DNA from 4 places in the Paenibacillus sp. 2TAF8 genome. Region 1 is predicted to be linked to each of the others. Evidence: riboswitches for the same ligand, from Rfam matches in the RefSeq annotation. Region 1 holds a riboswitch; each other region holds the start of a gene.
What was found. Region 1 has a riboswitch for cyclic di-AMP ahead of AB4Z30_RS26165 (ubiquitin-like domain-containing protein). Riboswitches for the same ligand answer to the same signal wherever they lie in the genome.
Positions count from the first base shown of each region.

Region 2: it holds a riboswitch for cyclic di-AMP, as region 1 does, so the genes downstream of both, AB4Z30_RS14385 (3D domain-containing protein) here and AB4Z30_RS26165 (ubiquitin-like domain-containing protein) in region 1, are expected to answer to the same signal.
Region 3: it holds a riboswitch for cyclic di-AMP, as region 1 does, so the genes downstream of both, AB4Z30_RS11890 (hypothetical protein) here and AB4Z30_RS26165 (ubiquitin-like domain-containing protein) in region 1, are expected to answer to the same signal.
Region 4: it holds a riboswitch for cyclic di-AMP, as region 1 does, so the genes downstream of both, AB4Z30_RS22700 (C40 family peptidase) here and AB4Z30_RS26165 (ubiquitin-like domain-containing protein) in region 1, are expected to answer to the same signal.

Region 1 is NZ_JBFRFN010000027.1:51,504-59,613, forward strand. Features, by position in the region: gene rnmV (ribonuclease M5) at 1-341, opposite strand, end outside; gene AB4Z30_RS26165 (ubiquitin-like domain-containing protein) at 496-1,680, opposite strand; cyclic di-AMP (ydaO/yuaA leader) riboswitch at 1,950-2,203, opposite strand; gene AB4Z30_RS26170 (TatD family hydrolase) at 2,445-3,212, opposite strand; gene AB4Z30_RS26175 (HD domain-containing protein) at 3,553-4,830, opposite strand; gene AB4Z30_RS26180 (AbrB/MazE/SpoVT family DNA-binding domain-containing protein) at 5,159-5,413, shown strand; gene rsmI (16S rRNA (cytidine(1402)-2'-O)-methyltransferase) at 5,652-6,536, opposite strand; gene AB4Z30_RS26190 (tRNA1(Val) (adenine(37)-N6)-methyltransferase) at 6,537-7,316, opposite strand; gene AB4Z30_RS26195 (initiation-control protein YabA) at 7,392-7,760, opposite strand; gene AB4Z30_RS26200 (PSP1 domain-containing protein) at 7,789-8,110, opposite strand, start outside.
Region 2 is NZ_JBFRFN010000008.1:179,334-187,443, reverse strand. Features, by position in the region: gene glgA (glycogen synthase GlgA) at 1-425, shown strand, start outside; gene AB4Z30_RS14400 (M20 family metallopeptidase) at 629-1,804, opposite strand; gene AB4Z30_RS14395 (ABC transporter substrate-binding protein/permease) at 2,029-3,468, shown strand; gene AB4Z30_RS14390 (amino acid ABC transporter ATP-binding protein) at 3,455-4,177, shown strand; cyclic di-AMP (ydaO/yuaA leader) riboswitch at 4,361-4,556, shown strand; gene AB4Z30_RS14385 (3D domain-containing protein) at 4,559-5,230, shown strand; gene AB4Z30_RS14380 (polysaccharide deacetylase family protein) at 5,357-6,175, opposite strand; gene AB4Z30_RS14375 (hypothetical protein) at 6,327-6,662, shown strand; gene AB4Z30_RS14370 (PspA/IM30 family protein) at 6,851-7,522, shown strand; gene AB4Z30_RS14365 (DUF350 domain-containing protein) at 7,618-8,019, shown strand; gene AB4Z30_RS14360 (DUF4178 domain-containing protein) at 8,051-8,110, shown strand, end outside.
Region 3 is NZ_JBFRFN010000006.1:390,407-398,516, reverse strand. Features, by position in the region: gene AB4Z30_RS11905 (organic hydroperoxide resistance protein) at 243-662, opposite strand; gene AB4Z30_RS11900 (Nramp family divalent metal transporter) at 1,128-2,423, shown strand; gene AB4Z30_RS11895 (HAD family hydrolase) at 2,555-3,253, opposite strand; gene AB4Z30_RS11890 (hypothetical protein) at 3,412-3,843, opposite strand; cyclic di-AMP (ydaO/yuaA leader) riboswitch at 3,958-4,133, opposite strand; gene AB4Z30_RS11885 (glutathione peroxidase) at 4,513-4,989, shown strand; partial or broken gene AB4Z30_RS11880 (transposase) at 5,344-5,926, opposite strand; gene AB4Z30_RS11875 (hypothetical protein) at 5,936-6,418, opposite strand; tRNA gene AB4Z30_RS11870 (tRNA-Leu) at 6,664-6,746, opposite strand; gene AB4Z30_RS11865 (urease accessory protein UreF) at 7,180-7,881, shown strand.
Region 4 is NZ_JBFRFN010000018.1:103,332-111,441, reverse strand. Features, by position in the region: gene AB4Z30_RS22725 (YkvI family membrane protein) at 1-578, opposite strand, end outside; gene AB4Z30_RS22720 (xanthine phosphoribosyltransferase) at 783-1,364, shown strand; gene AB4Z30_RS22715 (hypothetical protein) at 1,463-1,792, shown strand; gene AB4Z30_RS22710 (hypothetical protein) at 1,910-2,128, shown strand; gene AB4Z30_RS22705 (carboxymuconolactone decarboxylase family protein) at 2,306-2,635, shown strand; gene AB4Z30_RS22700 (C40 family peptidase) at 2,738-3,202, opposite strand; cyclic di-AMP (ydaO/yuaA leader) riboswitch at 3,208-3,339, opposite strand; gene pelA (pectate lyase) at 3,723-4,676, shown strand; tRNA gene AB4Z30_RS22690 (tRNA-Leu) at 4,882-4,966, shown strand; partial or broken gene AB4Z30_RS22685 (carbohydrate-binding protein) at 5,273-6,499, opposite strand; gene AB4Z30_RS22680 (divergent polysaccharide deacetylase family protein) at 7,160-8,026, shown strand; gene AB4Z30_RS22675 (N-acetylmuramoyl-L-alanine amidase family protein) at 8,001-8,110, opposite strand, start outside.

The DNA.
Region 1 (8,110 bases):
GCACCCTCATAGGATGTATGTACGCGAGCGAGTGCATGACGAATGGCTTCCGGTGAAGCATTCTCTACCCCGATATCCCCTTTACGCGTTGCGTCTGCCTCTGGAATGAAAGCATGCTTGCAGCCAGGCACCTTATTGGCGATAATTTTGCGAATACGCTCCCCTGCATGATCCGGGTCCGTCAGAATGATGACACCACGTCTCTCCTGAGCAAGTGCGATTCTTTTCAGAATACGCTGATTAATGGCAGAACCTCCGGTTTCAATCGTATCCGCTTCAACCGCTCGGCGAATTGCTACCGTGTCGTCACGACCCTCCACAACAATCACTTCTTTTATCATGTTCCGTTTCTTCCTTTCTAACGCAAAAAGAAGAGGAATATCCTCTTCTCTGCCAAACGGCGGAGGAGACTGAATTCAGACCCCTCCGCCGCATATTCCGCATGAATCATTCATGCACTATTTTATAGCATTCCCATTTCAAAGTAAAACGATTTTAGTTCGCTTCAGGCTTTACTGGACCAATCACATAGACCGTTTTGCCTTTTTTACGTCCGAAATTCAGGGCGTGCTTCACACTGTCGTAATAAACGTCGATTTTATTCCCTTTAATAGCACCACCTGTATCTTCCGCACGACGGAAGCCGAGGCCTTCGATGTATACCCACCAGCCGATTGGAATGACCTTGGGATCAACCGCAATGGTGCGCCCTTCCGTTACACGAGTACCGGAAGCTGTTTTTGTACCAATACCCGGCTCTTCAGAAGAGTAGGCAGTCATCGATACATTTTTCAAAACTTTAGAATACTTAAAAGAATTCCCGGAGACCGTAATCACCTTGCTGCCCGAGGCAGATGTTTTCTTCGAGTTCGTCGTTACTGCTGTTTTGGTGGTTGAAGTTTTGGCCGATACCAATTGAACTTCAGATTCCTTCACAACCGGCTTCGCCTTCGTACCTACAGCGATCACCTTATCTACACGATTGGCTGCGACCGTTTTACCCACCATCTTTTTGGAAACCAGTTCCCCGTCTTGAAATACCTTTTCGATATGCTGCACAATTGTGCCTTCCTTGCCTTTCACTACAACACGGTTATCCCCTTGGAACAAACTCGGGTCTGCCGTTTTCACAACCTTATAAGCAATCGGTTGTTTCACATCCACTGTATGCTTTGTTACACGCACTACACGAATCTTCATATCCGCTTTAATTGCGGTTCCGAGCGCTGGATACACTTTATCATGATTTGCAACTTCAATACCTGATTGCTGAATTACACCCTGTACCGATGAATCGGTTGTATAAAGAGTCTTGGTGTCTCCGTCTGCCGTGATTTTAACTGGAACGGCCCGCTCAATAACGATTCGGTCTCCGTCGGTAATTGCCCCGTTCATGGGCATGGATACCTTGTCGTGAGGGCTGACTGTGATTGATTGCTCCTCTAACATTTCCTGAAGCATTCCTGTACGAGTCTCTACCATCTGAGCTTTGCCGTCAATAACCAGTGATACCTGCTTCCCGGCCTGACCGTAAACGACTAACAAGATCATGATTGCAAGCGCAATTGAGAATATCGCGATCAATGCCATTTGACGCAAGTTCTCATGCTTCCACCGCAACGCGAAAGACTTACTGGATGATCGTGACTCATGGGTCTCTTCTGGTTGGAATATGCCCACTTCTCCGTCCTCCTTCATAGCCTCGCCGTCTAAAGTAATGCATGATGTCTTTGACGCGACTATACCAAATTTTCTACAGAACACAGATCAGAGATAATGACCGGTTCTGCACCATGAACCCCTCTTCGCAACATGATGTCATCCTCCTGAATACCTACCGTATGATGACAATATTTCTTTTATTCAAAACAAAAAAAGCCAAAGAAAGAGTGTAAGAGACCCTTTCGTGGCTTCCGAATAATTTTGAATATCGGAAATTCATGCACGAGGTTGCCTCTCTTTTTCCGCTTGCGAGGTTAGCTGTCGGGTTCGGGCGAAAGAGAGCCGCCCTATCTTAGGCCACCCGCTCATGGCGGATGCCCTTGAATTCACCCCGAGACCCAAAGAAGAAATCAAATACGGCTTCGCAGAACATTCCGCTGCTTTTGGGTCAGCGAACGATGCGCACCGGCTTAAATCACCGATGTTTAAGCCCTATTGGTTCCCCCGCTCTCCGATAACGGAGACTCAGCGAGATTGATTCATGAAAGTAATGTTGTTTAATCGGAAAGTGTCCCTTTGTTCATCCCCCGAACATCTGTCCAATTTTCCGCACAACAATTCACTGAAAAGATGATATCCTGTTTTGATGCATGTTGTAAAGCGTGGATCAAGTACGTTTTTCTAAATATTTGGTTAAAATATTGTAATATTCTTCAATTATTCGAGGCTAAGGGCAAATTACCTCTCTATAACTCCCTTTTTCACCTGATTTACTCGTTTTCTTACCGAATCCCAAAACGTTCCATGGCATTTTTGGTGGTTATTGCAGCAATTTCCTCCACCGAAATGCCTTTAATTTCCGCAGCTGCTTCGGCAACCAGACGTACATGCGCTGTCTCATTCCGTTTTCCACGATAAGGGTGGGGTGTCAGATACGGGGAGTCTGTTTCCAGGAAAAATCGATCCATCGGCACTTTGGCTAGCACCTCTTTAGGCTGTTTTGCATTCTTAAATGTGACGGGTCCGCCAAAGGACAAATGGAATCCTAAATCCAGACACATTTTCGCTGTTTCCCAGCTGCCTGAGAAGGAATGCATCACACCGCCGACCTCCCCAGCCTTCTCTTCACGCAAAATACGCACAATATCCTCATGAGCATCCCGATTATGGATAACAATGGGCATATTTAATTCACGTGCCAGAGCAATTTGTTGTCGTAATACGCGGTGCTGTACCTCCTTCGGCGAAGTGTCCCAATGATAGTCTAGACCAATTTCACCGATAGCTACCACTTTTTCATGTTTGCACAATGATGCAATCCATTCCAGGTCCCCCTCTTGCATCGTGATTGCATCCACCGGGTGCCACCCTACAGCTGCATGGATAAATTCATACGTTTCAGCCAATTTCAACGTTGTCGGAATGGTTTCCCGATTAAAGCCAATGTTGATCATACGAGTAACGCCTGCATCAATGGCCCGCTGGATCATGTCCTCTCGGTCTTCGTCGAATTGTGGTGCATCGAGATGTGTATGTGTGTCGAATAACATTCTCTTTATTTCTCCCTTCATGTCGAAAGTTAAATTTAGATTATTTCCTGTACTTGAATTCGAAAATTATTTTTTCCATCATAAATTGATTGGGACAAGCAATCATTTCAGTTGTTTTCATTTTCAATGCTCAAGCTACTATATATAGAAGAAAAATAAAAAGTCAAATCAACATCTTGCAAGAACAGGTGTGCGAAACTGTATATTTACTCACACAGATTACAAAATTATGTCGATCTACACATCCTCCCCATTAAAGCAGATTAATGTATCATGTAAAATAGCTCTCTTAGAAAGTCTTTTAGTATCAAAATGTTTCACCCGGCTGCATTACTCATGATTACAGAAAATAGGGGCGTATATAGGACGGTAATTCATGTAGGATAGCATCCACCTTATTTTGCGGATAGTACAGATGATGTTTGCCCAGATGAAGTCCGCTGATAGAACGCACAATATCAGAAACTTCTGATAACTCATGTAGCTTGTCCTGCCGATCCAGCAAAAGAATTTGTTTATCCATGGATTGATCTGGACGAAACACATCATACGGATTATCCGTTGGAAAATCAATTTCAAGATCGTACTCGGGATTCAGTCCTGCTTTTACAAACGCTTCCCGAATTTCTTCGATCATATCCAGATCCATCTGTTCGAGTTCCACATACTTATACAACCTGCGATTCATAAAACGTTCGCATAACTCACTCAGAACAGAATCGTCCTCCTTACGCCACTGCATAAAAGCTGTTTGAATTAATGATTCATCAAGCTGCAGATATTCATCAACTGAAATTTCTCCAAGAAACAGTTTTGGCAGTGGCTCCACCATGAAATGGAATGGAAAGCCTTGCTTCACAAGTTCTTTTGCCCGTTTGAAGATTTGCCGTAATATAATCTCGGAGCTGCGTGTCACAGGATGGAAGTAAATTTGCCAATACATCTGGTAGCGCGACATTAGATAATCTTCTACAGCATGCATGCCAGACTCTTTGACTACAATTCGTCCATGAAACGGACGCAACATACGAAGAATGCGATCCAGGTCAATTGTGCCATAATTTACTCCTGTAAAGTAGGCATCTCTGAGCAAGTAATCCATTCGGTCCGCATCAAGTGGACTGGTCACCAGATTTACGACAATCGGTTTATCATACGTCTTCTGGATAACTGAAGCCACTTTCTCGTCAAAATCAGGAGCATATCGTCTTAGAATCGCCCCTACTTCGGTGTCACCCTTGATAATGCGGCATGTCCAATCTTCATGATTCATATCAAAAGCCTCTTCAATAGAATGAGAGAACGGTCCATGTCCAAGATCATGAAGTAAGGCTGCGCACAATGTCACCAGCTTTTCTTCCTTCGGCCAGTCGGAATAGTGACTTCGTTCAAACTGAGAGATAATTTTGCGAGTAATCTCGTATACGCCTAGGGAATGAGAGAAGCGACTGTGCTCTGCCCCGTGAAAAGTAAGATAAGATGTCCCTAGTTGACGAATACGACGTAGCCTCTGAAATTCAGGTGTATTGATCAGTTGCCATATAATCGGTTCTTGCACATGAATGTAATTATGTACCGGATCTTTAAATACTTTTTCTTCTGTCAGACGATGTTCCATTTCGATTCACTCCTTTTATAATGTTCTCTTGCCTTAAAGAATAACGCTTCCAGCTTCATTTCCCAACAAAGATTCGACACACTATGACGAATTTTGTCGAATAAAGCACTTTTGTCGGTTTCCAAATCGACAAAGCTTACATGGATGTTCATATACGAAAAATTGCTCTTAATCCCTTACCACCAGTAAACTTAAGAAAAACACCCTATATTTTAAGCTAATTTTAAGGTTGACTGTTTTGGGAATCGTTGGTATGATGAGTATCATAAAACATAAAATTATGTCGAATAATGACAATGATAGTTAGCTGAGAGGAGCACTGATTATAATGATGAAATCAACAGGTATTGTAAGAAAAGTGGATGAACTGGGACGGGTAGTTATTCCAATCGAATTGCGTCGTACACTTGGTATTGGCGAAAAAGATGCTTTGGAAATCTACGTTGATGGTGAGCGCATCATGCTCAAAAAATACGAGCCAGCTTGTATCTTCTGTGGTAACGCTGAGAACGTAACTTACTTCAAAGGTAAAATCGTTTGTAACGAATGTATTTCCGAAATCCCTGCACCTGTAGCAAAATAAGAAAAACAGGTATAATGGAATTATCCAAATCGTTAATTCTAACCTTTTTATATTTCTCCATGACCTTCCCGGTGTGAACCCACCGATGGAAGGTTTTCTTTTTTCACCTTTAAGAGCAGACACATATCTTTCACATTTAGGTGTACTGCTCTTTTTACATTTTAAGGTTATATTAAGCTTGGATTTAATCTCTCTTTAAGGTATTTAAAACCAAATTTGGTATTTTGAATAGTGCTAACTATTCAATCAATGCATTATAGACGTCTCGTTTCGCCAAGCCCCGATCTGTTGCTGTTTTTTTCATCGCATCTTTACGGCTGTTTCCTTCATTTTCGTAATGTGCCACATGTTCCTCCAGCGATAGAACCTGCCACCAAGCCTCCCGTTCAGCCTTACGCTCTTCTTCTCTGATTCCTTCAACCAATAGGCAGTATTCACCCAAAGGCGGGTGCTCCTCGAGCCATTCCATGCATTCCTTCAGACTACCTCTGACAAATTCCTCATGCCGCTTGGTCAACTCACGAGCCAGTACAATTGAACGTTCGCCCAGAATTTCCTCCAGATACATTAACGTTTTGCGAATCCGGTGAGGGGACTCATAAAATAGCAATGTACCATTGGACTCATCGAAAGATTCCAGTACCTTACGCATATCCTTTTTCTCCCGCGGCAAAAAACCACCAAAGGTAAAACGCTCCGTGGGTAATCCGGATACGATCAGAGCTGATAATGCTGCATTCGGTCCAGGGATCGGAACCACTGCAATACCTGCTTCAATTGCAAGCTTCACCAGATCAGAACCCGGGTCCGAAATAGCCGGCAATCCGGCATCACTGACCAGTGCCAAATTTTTTCCTTCTATTATATAGCGTATCAATTCAGGGCCACTTGCACCCTTATTATGTTCATGATAGCTAAACAGCATGGAAGGTGTAATCTCAAAATGAGTAAGTAGCTTTCGGGTCTGACGTGTATCTTCAGCAGCGATAATATCACAGCCCTGCAATGTCTTGATCGCCCGGAAGGTCATATCCTCCAAGTTTCCGATCGGTGTACCAACCAAATATAACTTTCCTGCATGTTCGGACTGCTCACTGAAGCTTTTCTGAATTTGTAAAGACATCTAGTTTCCTCCTTCCTTCGTACGTTCAGCATGCTGCTGGCCATAGTATATCTCCATAATTTCATCACAATAACTTCCCTGTTCATTGTAAACAATAAGTGGCGGCAACATGCGTACCTCTGGCTTGCCATCCTTCATCGCTTCAATCAGCACCATGTTTGCTTCCAGATGAGCACGCGGGTGTACCATACGAATTCGCTTTGGCTCCAGCTTATATTCACGCATCAACGATATGATCTCGCCGAGACGCTGCGGCCTGTGAACCATGGATACTTTTCCCCCATTGCGCACGAGACGATTACATGCTTGAATAACTTCCTCCAGTGTACATCCGATCTCATGACGTGCCATAGCCTGATGGGTATTCATTTTGAGGTCACTTCCATTCAGCGGCATGTACGGGGGATTCACCGTAATGGCATCATACACCGCATGTCCTGTTTCTTTAACCAATTCTCGCAAATCTCCCTCACGAATATGGATGGACTCACCCAATTCATTCAGCTGCACACTCCGGCGTGCCATATCGGCCAATCTTGGCTGGATCTCAATGCCTTCCAGGCTTGCCTGTGTACGTGTTGTCAGTAAAATAGGCACGACCCCATTTCCCGTGCACAAATCCAGAACACGTCCTCGTTTCGGTACAGAAGCAAATCGGGCCAGCAATACAGCATCCATAGAAAAACTGAATACTTCATCACTTTGAATAATTTGCAGATTATGAGAAAGCAGATCATCGACCCGCTCCGATTCTTTTAAAATTACTTCTTGGTCTGTCATAGGGTACTCTCATCCTCCGGTACGTTAAACGTTTATAACCTTGAAAAAAAACCGTAGGGAATCCCTACGGTCACTTCATTTATTCAAAAAAGACAGGCAGAACAGACAATCGCCTTCCGTCCGCAAATGTCCATAATAGACGTTGCAGATATGGAATCCTTCATGATACAGCCGAGCCAAGTTATCGTAACCTTCGCCCACCACATCTTCACCTACAGCTGGACCAGCCGGTCTTGCGGCAGGAGCAAGAGCAGATGAGATCGGCAGATCTGCTGGCGCCTCACGCTTAAGCAGTTTGCGTAACTGCTCATTTTCGATGGTAAGCCGCTGATTATCTTCCAGCAACTCTTTGACAATCATTTTTAATTCTGCTAAATCACCGTGCAACTGACCCATTTGGGTTTCCATTTCATGAATGTGCGTAAACAGATTTTTCTTTTCCAAGTTTCCACCCCGAAGCAACCTTTATGGTTTACTTGATAACGACGTCATCCAGCGGAAGTTCTTTGACTTTACTGATGTCGAACAGTTGAACATGCACCGTGCGGTTACCAGCATTAATTCCGACAACTTTGCCTTCACCCATTGAGGTGACAACCAGTTTGCCTACAGCCGGCAGCTCTTCTCTCACGCTCTCATAATTATCATGCTCAAATTTCAGACAGCACATAAGTCTTCCGCACAACCCTGAAATTTTCGTCGGATTCAGTGACAGGCTTTGATCTTTAGCCATCTTGATTGATACCGGCTCAAAGTCCCCCAGCCAGGAGGAACAACATAATACACGTCCGCAA
Region 2 (8,110 bases), on a different contig from region 1:
ATTGGTTCAGAGAGGCGGCTAATCGTTATCCACTAAAAATGTCAGCACAGATCACATTCAATGACGGGTTATCTCGCCGTTTTTACGCAGGCAGCGACATCTTCCTGATGCCATCCAAATTTGAGCCGTGTGGAATCAGTCAGTTGCTGGCATTGCGTTATGGAAGTGTACCACTGGTAAGGGAAACAGGGGGACTAAACGATACGGTTCAAGCTTACAATGAGTTCACAGGAGAAGGTAACGGCTTCTCATTTACTAGTTTTAATGCACATGACATGATGAATACCATTCGGCGTGCAGAAGAGTTCTATCGTAAGTCGGATGAGTGGAAGAAAATAGTTAAAAATGCAATGAGTGGGGAATATAGCTGGGATGTATCGGCGGAGGAATATATGGATATTTATCGTCGAATTCATGTGATCTAAGAATAAGCTTTTATTTATGCATGGAGAGCCGCAGTTTAAAAGCTGCGGCTTTTGTTATTACGTTGATATTACAAAAAAATGGGAAGTTTGGATTCCGGACTTGAATGACATCATTCAATGCGGTCCAAATATATCCCTGAATCACATGCGATCCTTCTTACTTAAAGATGGTTCGGTGTATCTGTGATCGAAAAAAAGCAGTTTTAGCGACTGAATTGCTCAAATTCCTTACGGATGGCTTGTAGTAGTTCAGGCTTGCTCAAAACATCATAAGCTGTAGCAGCGAGCGCTTTGGCTCCCAAAATCATGCCGTCCAGAGCACGTTCTTGCAACGCCAAATCACGGAATTCAATGGAGTGCAACGTATGAACTTCATCAACAACACGGATATAAGGATGAATTGCTGGGCATCTCAGAGAGACATTACCGATATCCATCGAGCCATGGTCGTTTCCACTGACGATTTCTTCCTGCGGAATGCCAAGTTCCATTAAATTCTGACTGAACGCGTCAGAGAAGGTCTCATTTGTAACCATCTCATCATAGGATGTTTCGTAGTTGGATGTCACGAGTTTACATCCGGTCTGAAGTGCAGCACCTTGTGCAATCTGAATGACCCGCTCGGTCAGCACATTCAGTTCTTTACGTGTGGCTGCACGTACATAAAACTGAGCAGAAGCATAGTCCGGAATAATGTTGGCAGCCTGTCCGCCGCTGTTAATGATTCCATGAATACGAACATTGCTCTTTACTTGCTGCCGGAAGGCATTAATTCCAGTGAACGTTTGAATGACGGCATCGAGTGCATTAATTCCTTCATGCGGACTGGCTGCCGCATGTGAGGATTTGCCATGAAACTCAAATTGCACAGCATCAATAGCGAGGGAACTGCCTGATTTTTCGTAGGCATAGAACGGATGCGCCATAAGTGCAACATCGCTATCATCAAATAACCCCGCTTCCGCCATCGGAACTTTAGCCCCGCGTGTTTCCTCAGCAGGTGTACCAAACACCTTGATCGTTCCGCCGACTTCGTCCACAATGGCTTTCAGGCCAACGCCTGCCCCGAGGCTCATCATACAGATTAAGTGGTGTCCGCAAGCATGACCAATTTCCGGCAAAGCATCATATTCACATAACAATGCAATCGTCGGGCCCGGCTTGCTTGAAGTGTAAGTTCCGATGAAAGCTGTATCTAATCCAAGAATCGGAGCTTCCACAACAAATCCATGATAGGAAAGTTCTTCCTTTAAACGGGCGGAGGCCAAGTATTCTTCATTGCCAAGTTCAGGATGGGCTCCAATATATGATGAAATGTCTTTGAAACGGGAAGCATATTGATCAATAACGGTAAAGATCTGATTTTTATTGGTTGTCATAGCTTAACTCCTTAGGCAAATTGAAAATAATTTAATGATTATAACATGTTTGCAGTATTTTTTCAGAAACAAGTCAAGATTCAATCTTGAAAATGCATTGCATAATCATGCATTGTACTTTATAATGACTCAGTCATCAACATGACTGACGAATCAGTATGTAATCGTAATTATAGCATTGTAAGGGGAGAACAAGGTTGAAATTAATAAGTCGTTATACCGTAATGCTGTTAACGTTCCTTCTTTTTCTTACGGCGGCTGCACCTGCGGCGCTGGCGAGTGGAACGACTGACAACAGCTCAGGCGGTAAAAAACTGGTGCTAGGGACAAGTGCCGATTTTGCACCGTATGAATTCCACAAAGTCATCAATGGCAAAGACGAAATCGTTGGATTTGATATTGCAATTGCCAAAGAAATTGCAGCGGATCTCGGAGCCGAGCTCGTTATTGAGGATATGGGTTTTGACGGACTACTACCCGCGCTTCAGAGTGGCCGTGTAGACTTGGTCGTCTCGGGCATGACACCGACGGATGAGCGTAAGCAAAGCATTGATTTCTCAGATACGTATTATAGATCCAAACAAGTGATTATGGTTCGCAATGTCGACAAGGACAAATATCCAGACATGAAAGCACTGGAAAATGTCAAAATCGGTGTGCAGAAGGGATCCATCCAAGAAACGATTGGACAAAAGATTCCAGGAGCAAAGCTAACTTCACTGGATAAAATCTCCGACATCGTGCTTCAACTGCAAACAAAACGTGTTGACGCAGCCATTGTCGAAGATACTGTAGCTGCTGGGTATCTGGATGACATTATCGGTCTTGCTGCAGCTGTTCCAGATGAAGAGCAGGCTGAGGCAGCTGTCGGGATTCGTAAGGGCAATACAGAGCTGTTAGCCTCTGTGAACAAAACCTTGGATCGCTTGAAAAGTGAAGATAAAATCAACCAAATGGTTACGGAAGCAAGTCTCCTGATGGCTGATAAAGTCAACAAGTCTCAAAATATTTTTCAACTGTTCTGGCAGTACAAAGGTTTATATGCGACAGGTATCGGTTACACACTCCTGCTGTCGGCTTTGGGTGTATTATTCGGAGTTATTATCGGGCTGATCATCTGCCTGTTCCGTCTTCATAATATGGCAATTCTCCGCTGGATTGGTACTACCTATGTTGAGGTGATCCGGGGTACGCCAATGCTGGTACAACTCATGATTATCTATTACGGGGTGTCCTTAACCTTTGGTATTAACTTCTCGGCACTTCAGGCAGGGATTATGACGCTTTCCATTAACAGTGGTGCGTATCTCGCCGAGATTTTCCGCGCCGGTATTCAAGGCGTTGATCGTGGTCAACTGGAAGCAGCTCGTTCACTTGGGATGGGCYGAGGCGCAGCGATGCGTTACATTATTCTGCCACAGGCCTTCAAGGCTGTTTTGCCAGCTATCGGTAACGAGTTCGTAACGATCATCAAAGAATCATCGATTATCTCGGTTATCGGTATGGTGGATATTATGTATCAGGCAAGTGTCGTTAAAAATCTCACATTCCAGGGTCTTAACCCGTTCATTATTGCAGCAGCGATATACTTTGTCATGACATTTATTTTGTCCAAGCTGCTCGGACGATTGGAAAGGAAGTTGGGTGCAAGTGATAGACGTTAGACAATTACACAAATCATATGGTAAAAATGATGTTCTGAAAGGCATTGACGTGACGATTGGCAAGGGTGAGGTCGTTGTAGTTATTGGTCCTTCGGGTTCGGGGAAAAGTACTTTTTTGCGCTGTCTTAACCTGCTGGAGCAGCCAACATCGGGACAGATCAATTTTGAAGGCGTGTCGATTACCGATCCCAAGCATAATATTAATGCTACGCGTGAGAAGATGGGCATGGTGTTCCAGCATTTTAACCTTTTCCCACATAAAACTGTTCAGCAAAACATTACGATTGCTCCAATCAAGGTGAAAAAGCAATCCACGGATGAAGCAAACAAAATAGCCGAGGATCTTCTAAAGACAGTTGGTTTGGCGGACAAAAAAGATGTATATCCCAATCAACTGTCAGGCGGACAAAAGCAACGGATTGCGATTGCAAGAGCACTCGCCATGCAGCCGCATGTTATGCTGTTTGACGAGCCAACATCAGCTCTTGACCCAGAGATGGTCGGAGAAGTGTTGGAAGTCATGAAACGGCTTGCCGAAGGCGGAATGACGATGGTTATTGTAACGCATGAGATGGGTTTCGCGCGTGAAGTGGGCGACCGGATTCTGTTTATGGATGGCGGGGTTATCGTCGAAGAAGGCACCCCTGATGAGGTGTTCGGAGCTCCGAAACATTCGCGTACACGAGACTTTCTTGCAAAGGTACTTTAATTCATCCAATCTTATATATAGAATCAAATGGATAACAGCGTTATCGGATCAAATAATCCGGTAACGCTATTTTGTTTTAGTATGATAGGTGATGTGGGAAAGTAACGTTTCTGTTACCTGATTATCATATCAAAACGCCAAATGGAAACATTTACTACAGCTTAAGGTTACAAAATTGTGATATATTCAAGTCTGCCGAAACTTCCGAAGCGGAAGTGCGGGGGACGTAACGATGCAGATAGGTTTATTTATTCGATAAACATACTGCTTGGGGTGAATTAGGAATACATATTGCTTCAACATGTCAAGTAAGCCTATAGGGTGGGCTCCTCCATCCGAATCCGACAACTAACTTCGCAGGCATCATGAGGGAGGAAGACCATGTATAACAAGAAACGTTTAGCCAAAACTGCCATCGCACTACTGACATCGATTTTATTCATTCAAGCCGTTCCAGCTCACGCGGATTCCGTTCATGTGGCCAAAGAAGGGGACACCTTCTTCACCTTATCCAAGCAATATGGCATTGATATGAACACATTAATCAAAACGAATAAAGACATTTCACCTTATAACATCTATGGTGGTCTGAAAATTACCATTCCGGGTAACGAAAATAAAGCCGTAGCAGCACCGGTTCAAGCGAAGTCGCAGGAAACGACGGTTACAACTGCAAGCCTTGACGTGAATCCGGATAATAAAGTGGTACAAGCTTGGGGTAAGACACTTGACTACAGCAAAACGCTGAATGTTAAAGCAACAGCATATTCCGCGGATGCTTCCGAAAATGGTGGATGGGGCCCTGTTGATTATTTTGGTAACCCGCTCGAATTGGGCACGATCGCAGTGGATCCAAAGGTAATTCCATTTGGAACAAAGGTATTGGTGACTGGCCATACACATCCAGGGTTGCCTAAACAGGCTTTCATAGCAACTGCTTTGGATGCAGGCAGCGCGATTAAGGGGAATCGCATCGACATCTTCATTCCTGGAAGCAAACAGTTTGTAAGTTCGTTTGGTTTTCAGGATATTGAATTGTACATTTTAAAATAAGGCTTAAACCCTCCCCTTAATGGATTTGGGTCATAAGTTGAGTGGAGTATTAACTTAAACAGGGTGTTCTTGCGTCATCATGGTAGGCATGATTCATGATGACGCAGAGGACACCCTGTTTTTCACTCAGTGTTTCTCTTTTGGCAGTTTAAGCATCTCGTCCAAGGTAACTAGTTCATACCCTCGGTTTCGCAATTCCTCAATAACCTCAGGCAACGCATCTACAGTACCTTTCAGGTTCGAACCTGTACCGCCGCCAGCATGTTGTAATACGATGGAACCGGGTTTCACTGCGCTGAGAATATTATGTTTTACCTTTTCCTTGGATAGTCCTTTCCAATCGAGAGAATCCACATTCCAATTCACGATGCTGTAATGCTGTTTTGCGGCCCACCGCAACTGCTCTTCGTTAATGTCCCCATACGGAGGGCGAATCATTTTGGGCGTATATCCTGTCAGACGGTGAATAATATCGCCGGTATGTAATATTTGTTTGCGAAAGGCAGTCATCGATAACTTGCTGAATTCAGGATGATTGTAGCTGTGATTGCCGACGATATGTCCTTCTTTCACCATACGTTTCACCAAGTCCGGGTGTTTCTCCGCACGACTGCCGACAACAAAAAAGGTAGCGCGAACCTTATATTTTTTTAATACATCAAGTACCTGCGGCGTAAATCTTGGATCAGGCACATCATCAAAAGTTAGCGCAACTTGCTTGGTTGAAGGGCCATTGGTTTTGAACGTATCCGCGTATTTCTGCCGAAGCTCGCCCAGAGTCAACTGTTCTTCTCTAACATCTGAGCCAGAAGCCGGTGTATCACTCGGGTTTGAAGAAGGTTCCTCCGATGAAGTAGCAGGCAGAGGAGAACCGGCTAAAGGAGCTGTATAAACCCCAGAACATATAATAGTAACAAGTGCGAGCATAACGAGGCGTATTCGCATGTTATCGGCCTCCTTTTTCCAAAATTGCGTTCTCTATGGTATGCCCGTTGCATGTTTCTTTTATGCGTGTGTGAGAAGTTTCATTGCATCATCAGGTCATGAAAGCCATAATTCCACCATATATAACATATAGAGAAGGATAGGTGGAGAGATGATGAGTACATATGATTTGAAATCCATTCGTTTAGAGGTTTTTAATGCAGGACAGGACAAGGTGTTTTTGGTTACGGGAGGTAAAGCTCATATTGGGGCTGTGGCTACATTCTATGTTGACCATGAGCGGGTTAGTGGAACGACGGTACATATCCCGGGGCATAAGGAACAAGAGCTATGTGAGCGGCTCGCCCGCAAAGCGGCTCTTCAATTGAAAGTGACGGTAACTGTTATTATGGGAATCCATTTTGACAGTATTACACGCATGCAGATCGATGAAATCGTGCAGACTGCAGAGAGACTTATGGATGAACAACTGAATAAAAAAGAGTGAATTAGAATCTTCTGCGTAACAAGCCAAAAGTTAAATGTCTGGATAAGTGAAATCTGAAGTGGTAATCCTCCTTATATTAGAGGTTGTCATCAAGTTTTAATTTTTTTTCGCAAAATTGAAACGAGTTGCAGGTTGCTGCGTATGTATCTTTATATACAATGCACTATCCACTGGGAGGAATAAACCAAATGTCCATTTTTAAAAGATTACGTGACCTTACAATGTCCAACATTAACGCGATTATCGACAAAGCTGAAGATCCAATCAAGATGACGGATCAATATATCCGTGACATGCAAGAAGATCTGGAAGATGCAGAGAAAGCAGTAGCTTCGCAAATCGCGATCGAGAAGAAGTTCAAGCAATTGTTCGAGGAACAGGAAGCACTTGTGAAGAAACGCGAAGAGCAGGCTCACACGGCAGCTCGTGCACAGAACATGGACCTTGCTCGCCGCGCTCTTGAAGAGAAAAAAGCAGCAGAAGAGAAAATGGTGGAATACAAAGCCAGTTACGATCAAAACAAAGCATCTGCAGACAATCTTCGTGGTAAGCTTGATGAGATGCGCAAACAATTGACTCAAATGAAAAATAAACGTGAAACGCTGGTTGCTCGTTATAATGCAGCTAAAGCACAAACGGAAATCAATAAAGCACTGAATGGATTTAGCGCGGACACCGCAAGCGCAGGCATGAAACGTATGGAAGAGAAGATGATGCAGATGGAAGCACAGGCGGAAGCAAGCAACGAAATGTCTTCCAAAGGCAAGTCGCTTGACGAAGAGTTCGAGAAGCTTGGTAAGGATGCGGCTGTTGAGGACGAACTTGCTGCTCTTATGAAACAGTACGAGAATAAAAACTAACACCTTGGCAGTCAGCAGGGTTAACCAGCGGAGGAGAACAATGTTTCTCCTTCGCTTTTAAATGCGAATCATGTTGATAAGTGGAGGCTGTGTAAATGGATTTGAATATTTTGGCGATGCTGGTCTGGACAGTTTCAGGTTCGGTTTTGCTCTTTGTACTGATGTATGTGGATTCACTCTTTACGAAATACAAGGACTTTGCTGAAGTCAAGGCTGGTAATATGGCGGTAACCACCCGGATGGTGATGAAGTTGTTTGCGCAAGGTTACGTGCTTGCAACATCCATCTCAACGGCAGGACATCTTGGAGAAGCGTTGCTCGTTTCTGTCGTATCTTTCATCATTTTATTGATTCTGGAAAGTGTGGTTCACTTTATGATTCGCAGATGGGCCACATTGGATCTGGATACGGGAATACAGCAAGGTAAGACAGGGTATGGATTGTTCTCCGGCGCTTTGCATATCGTAGGCGCCTTGATCATTGCAGCATGCCTGTAAGCCGATAAGATAAGGAACAGGAGTAATTGGCATGAGTGTATGGAAACGTATAAAAGGAATACTAACAAAGCCGGAGCCGCCCAAAGCGGAA
Region 3 (8,110 bases), on a different contig from region 1:
TTATGGAATATGTGGCATGAAGTGACTGTACTGTTATGTAAAAGAGTACGCGCTAAGACGAGGAAAATCCTCCCCTATAGTTAGATCAGGTTAATTTTGTGTCTAATCGTTCGGTTGGAAAACAAAACCCTGCTGAGCTACCAGCAGGGTTTGTGTGCTTGAACATAAGGTATTTACTAAATACCCCGCTTCTTTACTTCAAGCAGTGACTTGCAAAAAAACAGGTCAGGTTTTCGTATTTACTAAACTACATTCAAAACAACATCAATGTTACCACGTGTTGCTTTGGAATAAGGACAGAAGTCATGCGCCTTGCGAGCAAGATCCTCAGCTTGGCTGTGATCTACTCCCGGCATGCTCACATCCAGACGCACCGCCAGTTTGAATCCATCATCTGTAGCATCTTTGCCGATCGATACGTTGCTGGTTACAACGACGTTTTCCAATTTCACGCCTGCTTTACGAGCAACGTTAGCCAGAGCACTCTCGTAACACGCACCATATCCAGCTGCAAATAGTTGCTCAGGATTTGTGCCTTCTCCACCAGCGCCGCCCAATTCTTTCGGCATTTTCAGATCATGTTGCAGTACGCCGTCCGAAGAAGCCACCGAACCTGTACGTCCACCTTTTACCGTTGCTGTTGCTGTATATAAAGCTTCCATCAGAATCTCTCCTTCGCTACTAAAGTTTTATGTGCCTACAATTCATTTTAAACTTCTGGCTCGATTTGAAACGCAAGATTGTCCGCTTTATCAGCTTTTACATTTGACTGCATTTCATGCACAACCTGTAAAAGTCGTATCTTTTTACGAAATGGGTACGATATACAGAGGCACTTTAAAAATAAAAACCTTCGTCCATTTCTTTTCTTGTCCGAATACATAAAAGTTGCACTAGACAAAAATTATTGAGGGTGTACAATGTAAATGCGAACATAAAATTTTAGATATATGGAATGTCGTTTCATCACATTCATTTGTCGCAGTATTTGTGCCAGAGCACACCCTAAAACGAATTTCATTTCGGCTACAAGTCGACCACATCTTAATGTAAAGTCAGGTGATCCATGTATGAGTCAAAAGAATCCGTTCAACTCCACATCCGGCAAGTATTCCTCTGCAGCAGCAATGGCTCCTTCGCTGGGAGAAGCACACAGTTCCATGAAAGTACCCAAAAATGCAGCCTGGTGGAAAAAGTTCCTTGCCTTTGTCGGTCCAGGTTATCTTGTCGCTGTCGGTTATATGGACCCCGGCAACTGGGCTACTGGAATCGCAGGCGGCTCGAAATTTGGATACACCCTATTATCTGTCATTCTTATATCAAATATGATGGCCGTGGTGTTGCAAGCCCTCGCAGGCAAACTGGGCATTGTCACCGGACGAGATTTAGCACAAGCATGTCGTGAGCGTTTCAGTGCCCCCGTCGTTGTGATGTTATGGATCTTGTGTGAGCTTGCGATTGCCGCTACCGATCTGGCTGAGGTCATCGGCTCAGCAATTGCCCTTAAGTTACTGTTTAATATCCCCGTGTTATATGGGGTAATCATCACCGCAGTGGATGTGTTACTCATTCTTGTACTGCAAAATAAAGGCTTCCGTGCGCTGGAGATACTCGTTATCGTGCTAATGGCAACCATTGCTCTCTGTTTTGGCATCGACCTGTTTTTGGCGAAACCTGATATGGGCGGTGTTCTTCACGGATTCGTTCCTAGCACCGAAATTTTGCAGAACCCGGCCATGCTCTACATCGCCATTGGCATCATCGGAGCTACCGTTATGCCGCACAATCTGTATCTGCATTCATCCATCGTACAGACACGCCAGATTGAGCAAACGACTCAGGGCAAAAGAGAAGCTATTCGCTACACCACGATGGATTCAACCATTGCTTTGACGCTAGCTCTGTTCATTAACGCGGCCATCTTGATCGTATCTGCAGCTGTATTCCACAGCGCTGGCATGACACAGGTAGCAGAGATATCCGATGCCTATCATTTGCTAACTCCGTTGCTTGGCACAACCATTGCAAGTGTCCTGTTCGGTGTAGCTTTGCTCGCATCCGGTCAGAATTCTACCCTTACAGGCACGCTCGCAGGACAGATCGTTATGGAAGGATTCCTGAATATCCGTATCCCGGCTTGGCTGCGCAGACTGGTCACGCGTCTGATCGCCATCATCCCCGCTGTCATCGTCACTGCTATTGCCGGTGAGCGCGGCACAGAAGAGTTGCTGATCTTGAGTCAGGTCATCCTATCCCTGCAACTGCCATTTGCCGTCATACCGCTTGTGATGTTCACAAGTGACAAAAAACGTATGGGGGCTTTTGTCAATAAACTGTGGCTCAAAATCGTATCTTGGTCTATTGCCGTTATTATCGTAGTGCTGAATGTGTATTTGATTGTCCAGACCATTATTCAGTTCTAACTTAGAATGCCATTGAAAAGGCTGATGTGCCACGGTATCCTCATACCGGGCGCATCAGCCTTTTCATGCCTTTATTTTTAACCAGCTCCAGCCATTTATACCTTTAACTCGGGCCGGATCTAACCTCATGCTCATACAGATCCGCTCGTATCCCCATCAGCAATAAGTAATGGAAGCAATTCATCCAGAGACTCCACTGTCCAGTCTGCACGCTCGCCATCCGAAAGCTCTGGCTGGAACCTTCCGTACCCTTGCAAAATACGAATGGTGCGTAAGCCTAAACGACGTGCTGGCATAATATCATTATCGATTCGATCACCAATCATAACCGCTTCTTCGGGCGCGCATCCAGCCTGCTTCAGAGCAACCGCATACAACTCCGGATCAGGCTTGGACACCCCTTCTTCTGCCGAACAGGCGAGAACATGGACATATTTACGAAGTCCGTAGCTCTCCAGCCTTGCTTCAGTCCCGGGGCTCTGATTGGCAATAATACCAATACGATAGTGCTGCGAAAGCTGTTCAAGCACCTTGGTTGCAGAAGGAAAAGGTTGCTCCAATTCTTTATGGAATTTGAGCTTGTTCTGAATCTGAATGCGGTGATCTTCATCATGAATATATGTACGTATGGCTACTTTCATAGGCCACTGCTCATAATTACGGTAACAGGTAGCAAACAGTTCTCGTACCGCCTCGATCTTTACTGGATAGCCGTAATCATTAGCCTCACGAACGAACTGCCCAATAATATCATCTACTGGCTCCCATTCATCCACCAGCGTATCCCCCACATCAAAAAACAGCCACTTCAATCCGGCAATATCCGGCACGCTGATTCCTCCTCGTAAGCTACAGGTCGCCCCTCGCTTCTATACTACCGTACTGTTTCCATAAAAAAAAGAAGACCCACGACAAGCATGAGTCTCCTCAAATTCCGTTAGTCTATACCTGCAATTATAACAGGCGTCTTACCTTGGATCAATCTCAATCACAAGCTGCTCACTTCAGCTTGCGGTTTATTGCAACTATTGAGAAGAAAGCCGACTTCTCCATTCAACGAATATACAATTTTATCTGCTCCCATACCCCGATAAATCCCTTTAGGATGGCTCTGCTCGGTGATCACACACAAAGACTTCGATGTCCACGAGCGGCAAATCTGCAGGTAACGGCAGGTCAAATTCAGACTGTTTTCAAAAATAAATACATTTCCTACACTTCCCTGCGGCAAAAACCATTTCTCAGCCGCTGCCGTATTCATACGAATGACGTGTTCTACGCCAATCCGGCGAAGCTTGCGTTCCTCACCAGCACTGTTCGTCAGAACGGCAAAAGGCATTTTTTTGTACATCAGCAATTTAACAAATTTACGTCCGGCTTCGTTCGGTGCCGTTACCAAAATCATCTCTGTATCCATCATTCGTTCCTCCCTTGGCGTGAAAAGACAACAAAAAAGAAGCGTGGGGACCAAGGCCTCCGAAACGCTTCTTAAATAATCCATGGCATAAGCGCCATGAACCAGCGTGCGGTTTGTTGCCTCTCCCTTTAACGCTTACGAGGTTAGCTGACGGATTCGGACGCGAGAGTCGCCCTATTTCCAGCTGTCACCGGAAAATTCACCCCATAGATGACTGCTGCTGTAATACAGCACATCCTGTTGGTTCCCCCGTTTTCCATTCATTACGAATGGAAACTCAGCGATTAAAACATCGTTCGTACATCTTGAGTAAAAGATCGATCGATATTATCGTTTGTTTCGTTTTTCATGTACAATTTAATTAAAATTCAAATTACGATATGAATCATACACCCGTGCCATGATCATGTAAAGTGCACACAGATCACCGAATCGTCAGATTTCCGGCAATAATCATTAATAATAACGCTTACAATGAGGTTATACGCCATCCATCTCATCCAAGCTATCTAATTCTCAGCCGCACGAAAATTAATTCGTGTATTCCTCACCTATGCGGAACTCCGACTTAGCGAATGAACATAACAACGATAAACCAAAATAAGTTTTGCATTATTTAATTGCTTAAAATATAATAAATATATCAAGAATAATAGGATGGAGGCAATCCCCATGTCAGTCTATGATTTCAAAGTAAACACTCTCCGTGGACAAGAGATTGAAATGTCCCAATATCGCGGCAAAGTGTTGTTGATTGTGAATACCGCAAGTCAATGTGGTCTTACCCCTCAATTCAAAGGCTTGCAGGAACTGCAGGATAAATTCCAAGATGCTCCATTCGAAGTGCTTGGATTCCCAAGCAACCAGTTCGCGCAGGAGAAAGGCTCTTCCGATGATATTGCGGAGTTCTGCCAGATGAATTATGGCGTAAGCTTCCCTATGTTTGAGAAAATTGACGTCAATGGTTCCAGTGCTCATCCACTCTTCCAGCATATTTCTAAAGAAGCGCCAGGCTTGCTCGGCTCCAAAGCGATTAAATGGAATTTCACCAAATTCCTTGTCGATCAAGATGGTAAAGTTGTGAAGCGGTATGCCCCGCAGACCACTCCAGACAAAATTGAAGAAGATATTCAGAAACTGCTCAAATAAATCTATTTTTACAATTAATAAACAAACCATCCGGAAGCAATGAGGTCAGGATTTACTCCAATCTGCAGGATGGTTTTTTATATTTTTGATATACCATTCGGATAGCATCCATTCCACTCTTAATGTAGTCTAGATCTGTTTGCAAGGCTGCTATTGTTCATCTATATTGCCTATTTGTTCTTTTGTGCCCCATCAAGCCGTACGCCATGCCACTTAGGGTATGATGGCGAATATCAATAAAGACCATACTGATTTCTTCTCTCTCAGTAATAAGCGCTGTCTCAAAAGCCTTTAAAAACGAACATCGGTGAAGAGATTGAACACCGATACGTTCAAACGGGACCAAGCAGAGGTTTATCCTGCTTGGTCCCGTTTACGTTTTTCCGTCATTGTTGCTTTTTTGAGCTGATTGTGGGTAAGGCAAGGCCACCCGACTTCCAAGCTTACTTTTTGCAAGCCACGAAGCAGGAATCTTCGGAATCCTCGATTATTTTACCCAAGCACACTTTCAGGCTCGATCATTCGCCGAACCGACAGTGTGTATCCTTCTTCGCTACGCAGACGTTCTCTCATCTCGTTTTTTGCCGCATGTAGGTCAAGCTAAATGCAATTTCCCGGTCTCCCTGAGCCTTTGTGCATGTGCCCTTCAGGGGGCACTGGCTACAATCCTCACTCAGGTAATGACGTGTCAGAATCGGGTAGCCGCTCTCCTTCACCGTCCGACTTTCATACCGAAAATATAACGTCTGTCCAGCTGCACAAGTCCATGTATCTGACGTTTCGTTGTAAGTCCAGTTTCTCTTCTTTACCGATAGCTCGCTGAAAAGTCCTTGTTTTTTCCTTGTGATACGTTCCGTACTTCACGATCCCCTGAATGTTTTTCCCTTCAGATAACTGTAATTCTCCTCACTACCATCCCCGCATCAGCAATGACGGTCTTATAGCTTTAAAGACTTTCAAAATCATAAAAGAATAATTTATATTGCTGTACACCATATAAAGTTGGAGCGTCTACTACCATGTAAATAGTGGCCCCCGGAGGTACTGGTACAATATTCATAATATGACCCGAGCTTATTCCTGATGTATCTGCATACATTAGAGTAGAAAGATAACCATTGTTAAAATCATATTGAATTCCTAATCTGTTTGTTATGCTTCTGTCTTCACTGAGGCTTTCAATTCTAACAAATCGTGTTTTATCAGTAGTATTTGTCCACTTAAACCAGTCTTGGTCACTATTGTTCTGCAAGAATAGTGAATATTCAGCCCTATTGCTACCATTCGCAAAGATTAACGAAATAGCGTCATCCCTCGTATCTCCTATTCCTATCGCTGTAGGTGTTATCTCGCTAGCAAAAACTGATGATGACAGAGTTAGTAATAACATTGAAGTTAAAAGGACCGTAATCAACTTTCTAAGCCTCATTTTTATCCCATCCTTCTATCAAAATTTACAACCAATTCCATTATACAATAAATTTATATATAATGGTAGTTAATTAAGAATATAAAAAAAACGCCTTTTCTGGCGCAAGAATCGATTAATTTTGTCAGTAAATCACCTCAGTCTAAATAAAGATTTTCAGAGACAAGTTTGACCTGCAAAAATGTCCATATATGTTTAGTAAATAAATAAAAAAAGCCCTTGATCTACAAGGACTTTTCATATAATGCGGTCGAGAGGACTCGAACCTCCACGGGCATACGCCCACTACCCCCTCAAGATAGCGTGTCTGCCATTCCACCACGACCGCATGTCGTAAATTATCGGCAACAGAATTAATTATACCGGATTACCACGAAAAAGTAAAGCACTTTATTACTTTTTTCTCATCTTACAACGTTTTAACATTAAGCTATGCACTCCCCCTTTCTGGTTGCCTATAATCTGCACAAAATTCAGTCATATTTCCTTAGAAAGCACATATCATTAAATCTGATTCCTCAAAAAAGAGCTGTCATTTGAAAACAAATGATTTCATATTCACATCAGATAAAATGTTATATTAATTAACACAATAAACATGTTATATATAATAAATCTATTTTTTTGCGCAAAAGATTGACAAAACAAGGATAATTATGTGAATATATATATCATATAATTCGAATTCACACATAAAAATTAATTAAAACTAAAAACGCGTAATAAAACCTAACACAATAAACCACAGGAGGCGAAAGATCGTGAACCGTGGGAATAAGTTGCTCGATTACACCAAACTGCTTGACCCCTCTGTCCAGGTGGGAGGGTTCACCCATTTCTTTGGTATAGACGCCCACATCAAGGAAGGCACCATTCGGACAGCCGAAGACCTCGAATCATTTATGCGTTGCCAGCTACACCCAAGTCTCGTGCGACTCGAAGGAATGGCCATCAAGGGAATCTATGCCGCGACTGATCATAAGGATACTTGGAGAATTGCCTTAATCGACAAACTTGTGCACATACAACGGACCCCTCCTGAGTTGAGAGGGCAAGCAACAACCATAGGCAAACGTTTAATTAAACTCTCTCGAGCTTTGCACCCCTGGATCGATTTTAGCCCACTTGAACAGATCTTCGCCAAATACAACTCGGTTGGCTGCCTCTCCACTGTTCACGCCTGGATCAACCACCACCTCGACATCCCCGTCGAAGAGGCGGTTCTCGGTTACTTGCATTCAGCCATGAATGCATGCGTATCTGAAGCATGCAAAGTTATACTTCTAAGTGAAACTGCTACTCGGGAACTACTGTCTCGCCTGACCGCAGACCTCGAAAACGAATGGACTACCGTTAGCACTTCCTCTTCAGAATCACATATGCACCCCAATTCCATGTCTATGAAGTCATTATTCCCCAGCTTCCACATGCTCGGAGCGGGTCTCCACGCTTATAGAGCATAAACCCCATCATTCCTCTTACCTTTCTGCAGAACACACCAAAAACACGCCGCAAATCCTCTTGCTGGCGTGTTTTTTCATATTCATCCATTCAAATAACACGTACTTACGTAATAATAATTCATAAAATACACTTATTTCCGTATTTTTTAATTGTTAGATGACGAATTTACGTATATAATGGAATTCATAGCACGCATTTCTATCTATATTACACGAAGAATGACCTGCT
Region 4 (8,110 bases), on a different contig from region 1:
TTAAATGCGGTGTAAAGCAACGGGGAGATCCATACCTGAAAAGGATTGCTATCTGTTGTTAGTGTGACAAAACGAAATACACCTGGATGATGGAGCGTACTGAAAATCATAAGCAGGGACAACAGGAGCATCATGGGCACAACAATACTGTTCATTTGCAGAATAGCTTGCATTCCGCGTCCCAGAAGAAGGTATGTACCAATCAAAGTAATGATCAAACCTGTTTGGTAATGTAAACCCAGATGTTCCATAAAAACAGAGCCTGCTCCCGCGAGCATGACGCTGTTTACTCCGATCAGAACAATAAGAGTGATCCATGTGATCCATTTTCCAGCTTTATGGCCAAACAGATGTTTGTTGAGATCCTCATAGGAACGCGAGCGGGTATCATGAGCGATAAGCATCATTTTGGTTCCGAGCCAGACAAAAAGCATGGTGGACAAAGCGATGGTGATTGTGGCCCACTTGCCATACTGGGTAAAAAATTGCAATATTTCCTGTCCAGTGGCGAAGCCGGCCCCTACCACGGTTCCAATGTATGTGAATGCAATCTGTAGCACCCGGAATACCTGTTTCATGTGTTTCCCCTTTCAGGTCCCGGGATTGTTGGACATGCGGGTACCATAGTACAAGTTATGCTTGACCAATGAAAGTCATGACTGCAGGATCGGCCAACGAGTCTGAATTTTCGGGTTCTATGGCCTTGTGGTTGATTTCGCTTGAACTTGTAGCTGGATATATGATACTTTAAACCTCATAGGATAGGCTTGGGAGGTCAAATCATGGACGTATTAAAACAACGAATTTTACAAGAAGGTGTCGTCATTTCCGATCAGGTATTGAAGTTGGATGGTCTATTGAACCATCAGATTGATCCTGCATTAACGATGGAGATGGGACGAGAATTTGCTGCACGCTTTCGCGAGAGTGGAGTGACGCGGGTGATTACGGTTGAATCTTCAGGGATTCCGGTTGCTTTTGCCGCAGCACATGAACTGGGGGTACCTCTGGTATTTGCCCGCCGCAAAAAAACGCTTCTGGCCGATCCTGATGCCTACTGCGAGCGTGTACCATCCTTTACGAAAGGGATCGTAACGGATATTATGGTATCTCGCGAATTCATTCATGAGAATGACCGCATTTTGTTCATTGATGATATTATTGCGAACGGAGACGCTGCCCGCGGTGTCATCAAAATTATCGAGCGTTCCGGTGCAGAGCTTGTGGGATTTGGTGTGGTGGTCGAGAAGTGCTTCCAGGCTGGTGCCCGCACGATCCGGGAGCAAGGGATTCCAGTTGAGGCGCTTGTCCGTATTCGTTCACTGAATCATGGCACCGTGCAATTCGACGATAATGAAATATGACATTTTGAAGGAAATAGGGCCTAATTTTTGAACTATGACTTTGCATGGACGCCGATTTCCTTTATAATGAGTTTATGTTAGGGAGAGGAGGCAACACCATGGGGAACCAACCGGCAACAGACCAATTTTTCATTGATAAGCTGGCGGAATCGAAAGTTCATTTTGAACGTGCCCTGGATTGTAAACATACGGAATTCGATGACCTTTATCCCTATATGATTGAACATCCTCAATTTTTCTGGTACAAACGCTATGTTGCCTGGTCAGAATTACTGACGATTGTAGGCTTGTGTGAAGAGTTGTCCTTCTCTTGGAAAGAACAATTTACACCGCACCAAGTGGAGTACCTTGAAGAACGTGTGATGTCCGCCAAAGTGCTTGATTTTTGGTTCGAGAAGAACGACAGCAAAGAGCACGCGCAGCGGTAACTCTCAGTCGGGACATTTTTTTCGAATGACATGACAGTCCAATACAGTCACGTGAGACCTAAATGATCTTTCATTTAGGTCTCTTTTTGTAAGTAATTTGAATATAGGAGTATGGACATGATTAGTGATACAGAGTTGGATGCCCTGCGATTGTCAGGGGAAAAGGTAAGAGTGGTTCGCGATGAGCTTGAGTCTAACGATGTAACGGGCATCGTGGTAGCTTGGGATGATGAACAAGTGTTGATCCGCAGGCAGAATCGCCGTGTTGTGAAGCTGGATCGGTCATACCGTTATCAGCTGTTCAGTGAGCCGCGTCAAAGTGCCCTCAGTGAATAAATGACATGAGTGCTTGCTTAACGGCATGCTTTCTTTACTAAAGCGTATTTCTTCAAAACAAAATGTTTGGATTTACCACCTAGGCTTAGCATATTTGCGACACACGCGAGAGAAGATAAATACAGTGAGAGTGGAAAAATTCGCTGTATTTACAGCCGAGAGGGTGTGCTTAAAGCTATGACATTGATGAATGATAAAGTTCATGCTTATAAGGATCAGATTGGTGCATTAAGTGATGTTCTCCCAGACGTGGTGAAATCATATCATGAGTTTACGGGAGAATGCTTCCAGCCTGGTGTGCTTGATGCCAAAACGAAGCAGTTAATTGCATTGGGTATTGGGTTGTTCGCTAATAACGAAGTGTGCACGTTTTACCATGTAGAGGAAGCTCGCTCCAAAGGTGCGACTGATCAGGAAATTATGGAGACCGTGGCTGTCGCTGGAGCAGTAGGAGGCGGACATGCCCTGTCACAGGGAGCCATGCGTGTTCAGAAGGCACTGCATTAGTTTTAATGTCTACATCGAAAAGGAGGTTCCGGAACAAACCGGAGCCTCCTATTTATTGTTACATTTTATATCGAAGTGGAGTGGGACTGACTAGATGTCTGCTTAGAGTTTTCCCAACATCTTGTTATACATAAATTGTCCTGTCACTCGTCTTGCGGTTACATAACGGTCATTAAAATACGGATTGGACAACTTGGTGATGCTGACACCTTTGCTACTGGAAGCATGTGCGAATTGACCTCCGCCTATGTATACTCCTGTGTGTGAGATGCCTTTACCTGTTGTGTTGAAGAAGACCAGATCTCCTGTGCGAATCGTAGCTTTGGAGACGGGTGTCCCTGCTTTCGCTTGTTGTTGCGACGTACGCGGCAATTCAATGCTGTATTTGTTAAAAAGATATCTCATAAACCCGGAACAATCGAAGCCAGCCATAGTTGTGCCGCCCCATTTGTACGGGATGCCTGTCATATTATTAACCACCGTATTAATTGTGCTTGCCTCTGTGCTTGTTGCCCCGGATGTAAATAGTACAGCAGCTCCAAAAATGGAAATGATCAGTTTTTTCAAAATCAATGTTCTCCCTTCGATGCCTACGGAGTTAGCTAAGGGTTCGGTAGAAGGTTCCCTATATTTCCTATGTATAAGAATAATTCACCCAAAATGGTTCCCCCGTTTTCAATCCTGAAACTCGGCAAATGAATAATTAAGTTTTTGTAACTATTTGAAACTATATTGCATAAATGCGTAATTGTCAAACCTGTTTAAAGCACTTCATTTAGCGTCAATGTTAGCGGAATTATCATTTTTCGTCATAATAATGTTTAAAAGAGGGGGTAAAGATTACAAAAAAGTCATTAATGTTTCATCAGAGAGAGACCTGGATATTAAACAAGTTTGTCAAGAGCTAAAAGTGTTATTCCTATATGTTAAAATAAAGAGAAGTTTTGCGTTTTGTTGCATATATTGACAAAAGTTTATTTATTGCATATCATACAATTAATAAATACAAAATTTGTATTTAAATTGTTTTCATTGGAATTTGTTTGGTTGATTAATCAAATTTGTGAATTGGGGAGTGTGTTGTCTTGTGAAAGCAAAAAAATTAGTAACATTTGTACTGGCATGTTCCATGGTATTCTCCGCAGCAGGAATGGCTGTCCTTCCTGTACCAACCGTATCGGCAGCTGATGCTTCCGGTACAACAGCYAGTCTGTCCGATATTTTAAAAAATCAGCGCCCGGATGGAGGCTGGAGAAAAGATTACAGTCAGACGTCAGGTGAATGGGCCAAATCAACGATCGATAACAAAGCTACATACTCAGAAATCAGAAGACTAGCAAGTGAGTTCAAAAAAACAAATGACCCGCGATACTCGGCTGCAGCGATCAAAGGCATCAACTTTTTGCTTAACATGCAGTACTCCAATGGCGGTTGGCCTCAAGTCTATCAAAGCTCCGGCTATCATAAACATATAACCTATAATGATGACGCGATGATTAATGTATTGTACATGCTGGATGAAGTCGCAGGACGTAAGGGGATCTTTTCCTTTATCGACAGTTCTCTCGCAAATCGCAGTAAAAATGCCGTTTCCAAAGGAGTGGATGCCATCCTGAATACCCAGGTAGTATCGGGTGGGAAGTTAACGGCATGGGGACAACAACATGATTCCAGTTCACTGAGACCAGCCGGGGCCAGAATCTATGAAGTGCCTTCATTAACGGCAGGTGAGAGCGTAAACATTGTGAAGTTTCTGAAAACGAGACCGGCTAATTCAAGAATCACTGCATCCATCAAAGGTGCCGAAGCCTGGTTTAACAAAGTGAAAATTACAGGATATCGGTATGAGAGAGCGAATGGGGATAGCCGAATTATTGCTGATTCCAGTGCATCACCGATCTGGGCCCGTTTCTATGAACTCGGTACAGACAAACCGATCTTTGTGGGACGTGATGGCGTTGTGAAATATAAGCTGAGCGATATTGAAAAGGAAAGAAGAGGCGGTTATGCATGGTACGGCAACTGGCCTTCCAAGCTTTAGAAAGTTCTCTTTTTGACTGGATATTCTAATAAGTCCACTGGTGCCTGAAATATAAGTTTAATCTATAGCAGGCCTGATCAGTGCGAATCGGTTACATATCTGATTCGCACTGATTTGTGATGGATAGATATGTGTGTTGACATGTTAAACTGCGCATGGTATATTATTTCTTGTCGCCGATAATAATCGGAGAGACACAATATATGCGGTCGTGGCGGAATTGGCAGACGCGCACGGTTCAGGTCCGTGTGGGCTAACCCCCCGTGGAGGTTCGAGTCCTCTCGACCGCATCGCATAAAAAGGTTCCTCAGATTAATTTCTGAAGGAACCTTTTTTATTTTTCTGAGTAGACTTATAATTTCTTTTCTTGATTAAAAAAGCCCTCAGTTCCTTCCATGCCAACATTGGGCAAGGTTCTGAAAAGAGGGCTTATTGCTTAATTCTTATTGATTCACAGGTTCGGCAGTGGGTTCAACGGTAGGTTCAACAGCAGGTGTAACATCTGTTTCAACGTTAGTCTCCATGTCTGTCAATGGAAGTTCAATCTCAAATTCGGACGCAATGTCCTCTTCAGAGATAAAGTTCGTACCCGATAGATTAGCTACGAAAGTGGTTACACTTCGTGCTGGGAGCTGTGCGGTAAACGCACGGTTAGAGACATTAATTGCAGGTTGACTAGCCAGGTTCCGACTAGCGTCTGTTACCCAAGAAGATACGCTGGAAGCATTGCCGTTCTGCAACACAAATTTTTGGTTAACAGCAGATGTACCGCGGTTAATCGCTACGATAACCACTCGGTTATTGCCTTTGTACGCAGAAACGAAAGTGTTTGTATCCGGGTTTTTGGAAGCATCTACTCTGACATAGCCTGGGCGAATGAATTTAGAGAAATGAGCCATATTGTATCCGCGCTTACTGATCGTACCGTCTTCCTTCATTGGTCCATATGATCTGCGGATATACCACCATACATAGGCTTGAAAGTCGCCCTCCACCATTGCATTGTGCATGTGGTAGGAGATGTCGAGCGCTTCCGGCCAGCGGTCAGCGGAATTGTTGTCACTGTTCGGATAATATACTTCAGTCATCCAAAGCTCTTTGCCAGCGCCCTTCTGTTTGAAAAGAGGATAGGCAAAATTGTTGAACTGTGTTCCATACAAATGTGCTCCCAGAATGTCCATGTTAGCAAGTGCCTGTGAATCATTCAGGATTGGGTCGGATATGTTTTTCAAGTATTGGAAGGATTCTGGAGCCATGACTTTGGCACCTTGAATGCTACCTGCATTTTCTTTCATGAAACGAAGAATCTCTTGCGGTGTCCACCAAGTCCATTCATGAGCGTAATCCGGCTCGTTTTGAACGGAAATGGCATACAGGTTCACGCCGTTATTTTTCATATAAGTTACAAAATCATTCAGATGTTGCGCATAAGCAGCGTATTTGTCATACCGTAATCGTTTTGCATTGGGATCACCGTTTCGATTAAACGTTTCAACCATGCTGCTTGGAGGATTCCAAGGCGATGCAAACACGATAGCTCCCTTTTCAATCGCACGTTTGGCTGTAGCCAATTCACGAGACCAGTTATTCCGATCCGGGTCAACCCAGATTCGGAGCACGGAGAATCCCAGTTGGTTCTGATCATTTCCGAAAGCGGTTTCACGTTGTGCTGCCGTTAAGTCACCAATCCAAGCGGGATGGTTAATGCCGCCGAAGCCACGTATTACTTGTTTCTGTGAGGATAAGTTAATGTTGGCGTCACTCGCTGCGGATACGTTCGTTGGGGTTAACATCAATGGTAGTGCTGTTAAGCAGGCTAACATAATGTTGACTGATTTTTTAAATTTGAGATTCAACTTCAATGTGCTCACTCTCCTCGGTATAATTGACTTGCGTAAGCTTGGACAAGAAATGTAAATTCCTCGGTATAGCTTCGAAAAGGGTGGGGCATCACTTCCTCTCAATGTAGAAATGTGTTTAATGGATAACTTGGCTAAAAATCTTTGTTTTGTAAATTCTACTATATTATTCCTGTTAAAAATACCTGATATATTGCAGTTCTTTGTAATTTTTTATATTTTCATGACATTATTGCTATTTTCATAGCAGAATGACCTTCTTCGGAATTTATGTCAGAGCGGGAAACAACTTAGAAGGAGAAGGGGGGGGGATCATTCAGAGCATGTTGCTCCCGAGGCAGATAGAAGTCAGTTGATTCAAACCAAGTATATTGAGCGTTTAGCTCGGGCATTAAACCGTGAACGAAAGAGAGAAACCTCTGATTTTTGAAAAGCGGATCATTTTACTGAAACGTTAAGGGTTCCATTGTAGGAAAACTTATGGAAATTCAGAATGTAAAGCTTGCTTTGATGCAGGCTTTTTTGTGTTCCAGTTGTCCTAGAATGAATTGGGAAAGGCAGCTTACATATAAGTGCCCATGATATCAAACAATGAGAACAACACGTTAGAGGGGGTTGCAGGGTATGAAGCGAAATAAAAGAAAACAGGGCTGCCTGGGTGCACTGAGATTTCAATTTTGGATCTGCTTGTGTGTCGTAAGTGTAGTCATTGGAACAGGCGGAACTGAAGTTTCTGCCATATCACCGGAGACGACTTCATCAACTGCTTCTCAGCTCAATCGACTGGCCATTATTATTGATGATGTCGGTAATGATATGAAGGGTACGAAGGAGATTTTGGATATGCCTGTGAAGCTGACTGTTGCCGTGATGCCTTTTTTGCAAACAACGAAACAAGATGCAATCGCTGCGCATGAAAAAGGGATGGATGTGATTGTACACATGCCGATGGAACCCAAGAAGGGAAAGCCTGAGTGGCTTGGACCAGGGGCAATCACATCCAATCTGACGGACGAGCAGGTTCGGGAACGGGTGGAAAAGGCTATTGATGATGTGCCCTATGCCATTGGCATGAACAATCATATGGGTTCCAAAATTACTTCCGATAAACGTATCATGTCTATTGTGCTGGATGTATGTCTTGAGCGAGGTCTATTTTTCGTTGACAGCCGTACGAATTTTCGTTCCGTAGTTGGTGAGCTTGCCGTAGCCAAAAATTTGCCGCCCGTGGGCAATGACATTTTTCTGGATGACCAAAATACGAAGGCACACATTCGCAAACAGCTTGATCTGGCTGCGAAGCATGCGGTTGACAAGAAAAGCTGCGTTGTCATTGGACACGTGGGGCATACAGGCATGAACACCTCTGCCGTGATTCGCGATTCAGTCTCCCGCTTGCAAAACCAGGTTCAATTCGTAGGCATCGGAGAGATGGTACGAGATGTATGGCACTGGCAGGCCGCACCTAGGCTACCGACAGATAATAAATAATACCTTCGGCAATCGACTGGGCAATCCGTTTTTGTTCTGCGGGATCATTGATTCTCGCCCGGTCGGCTGCATTGCTCAAAAAAC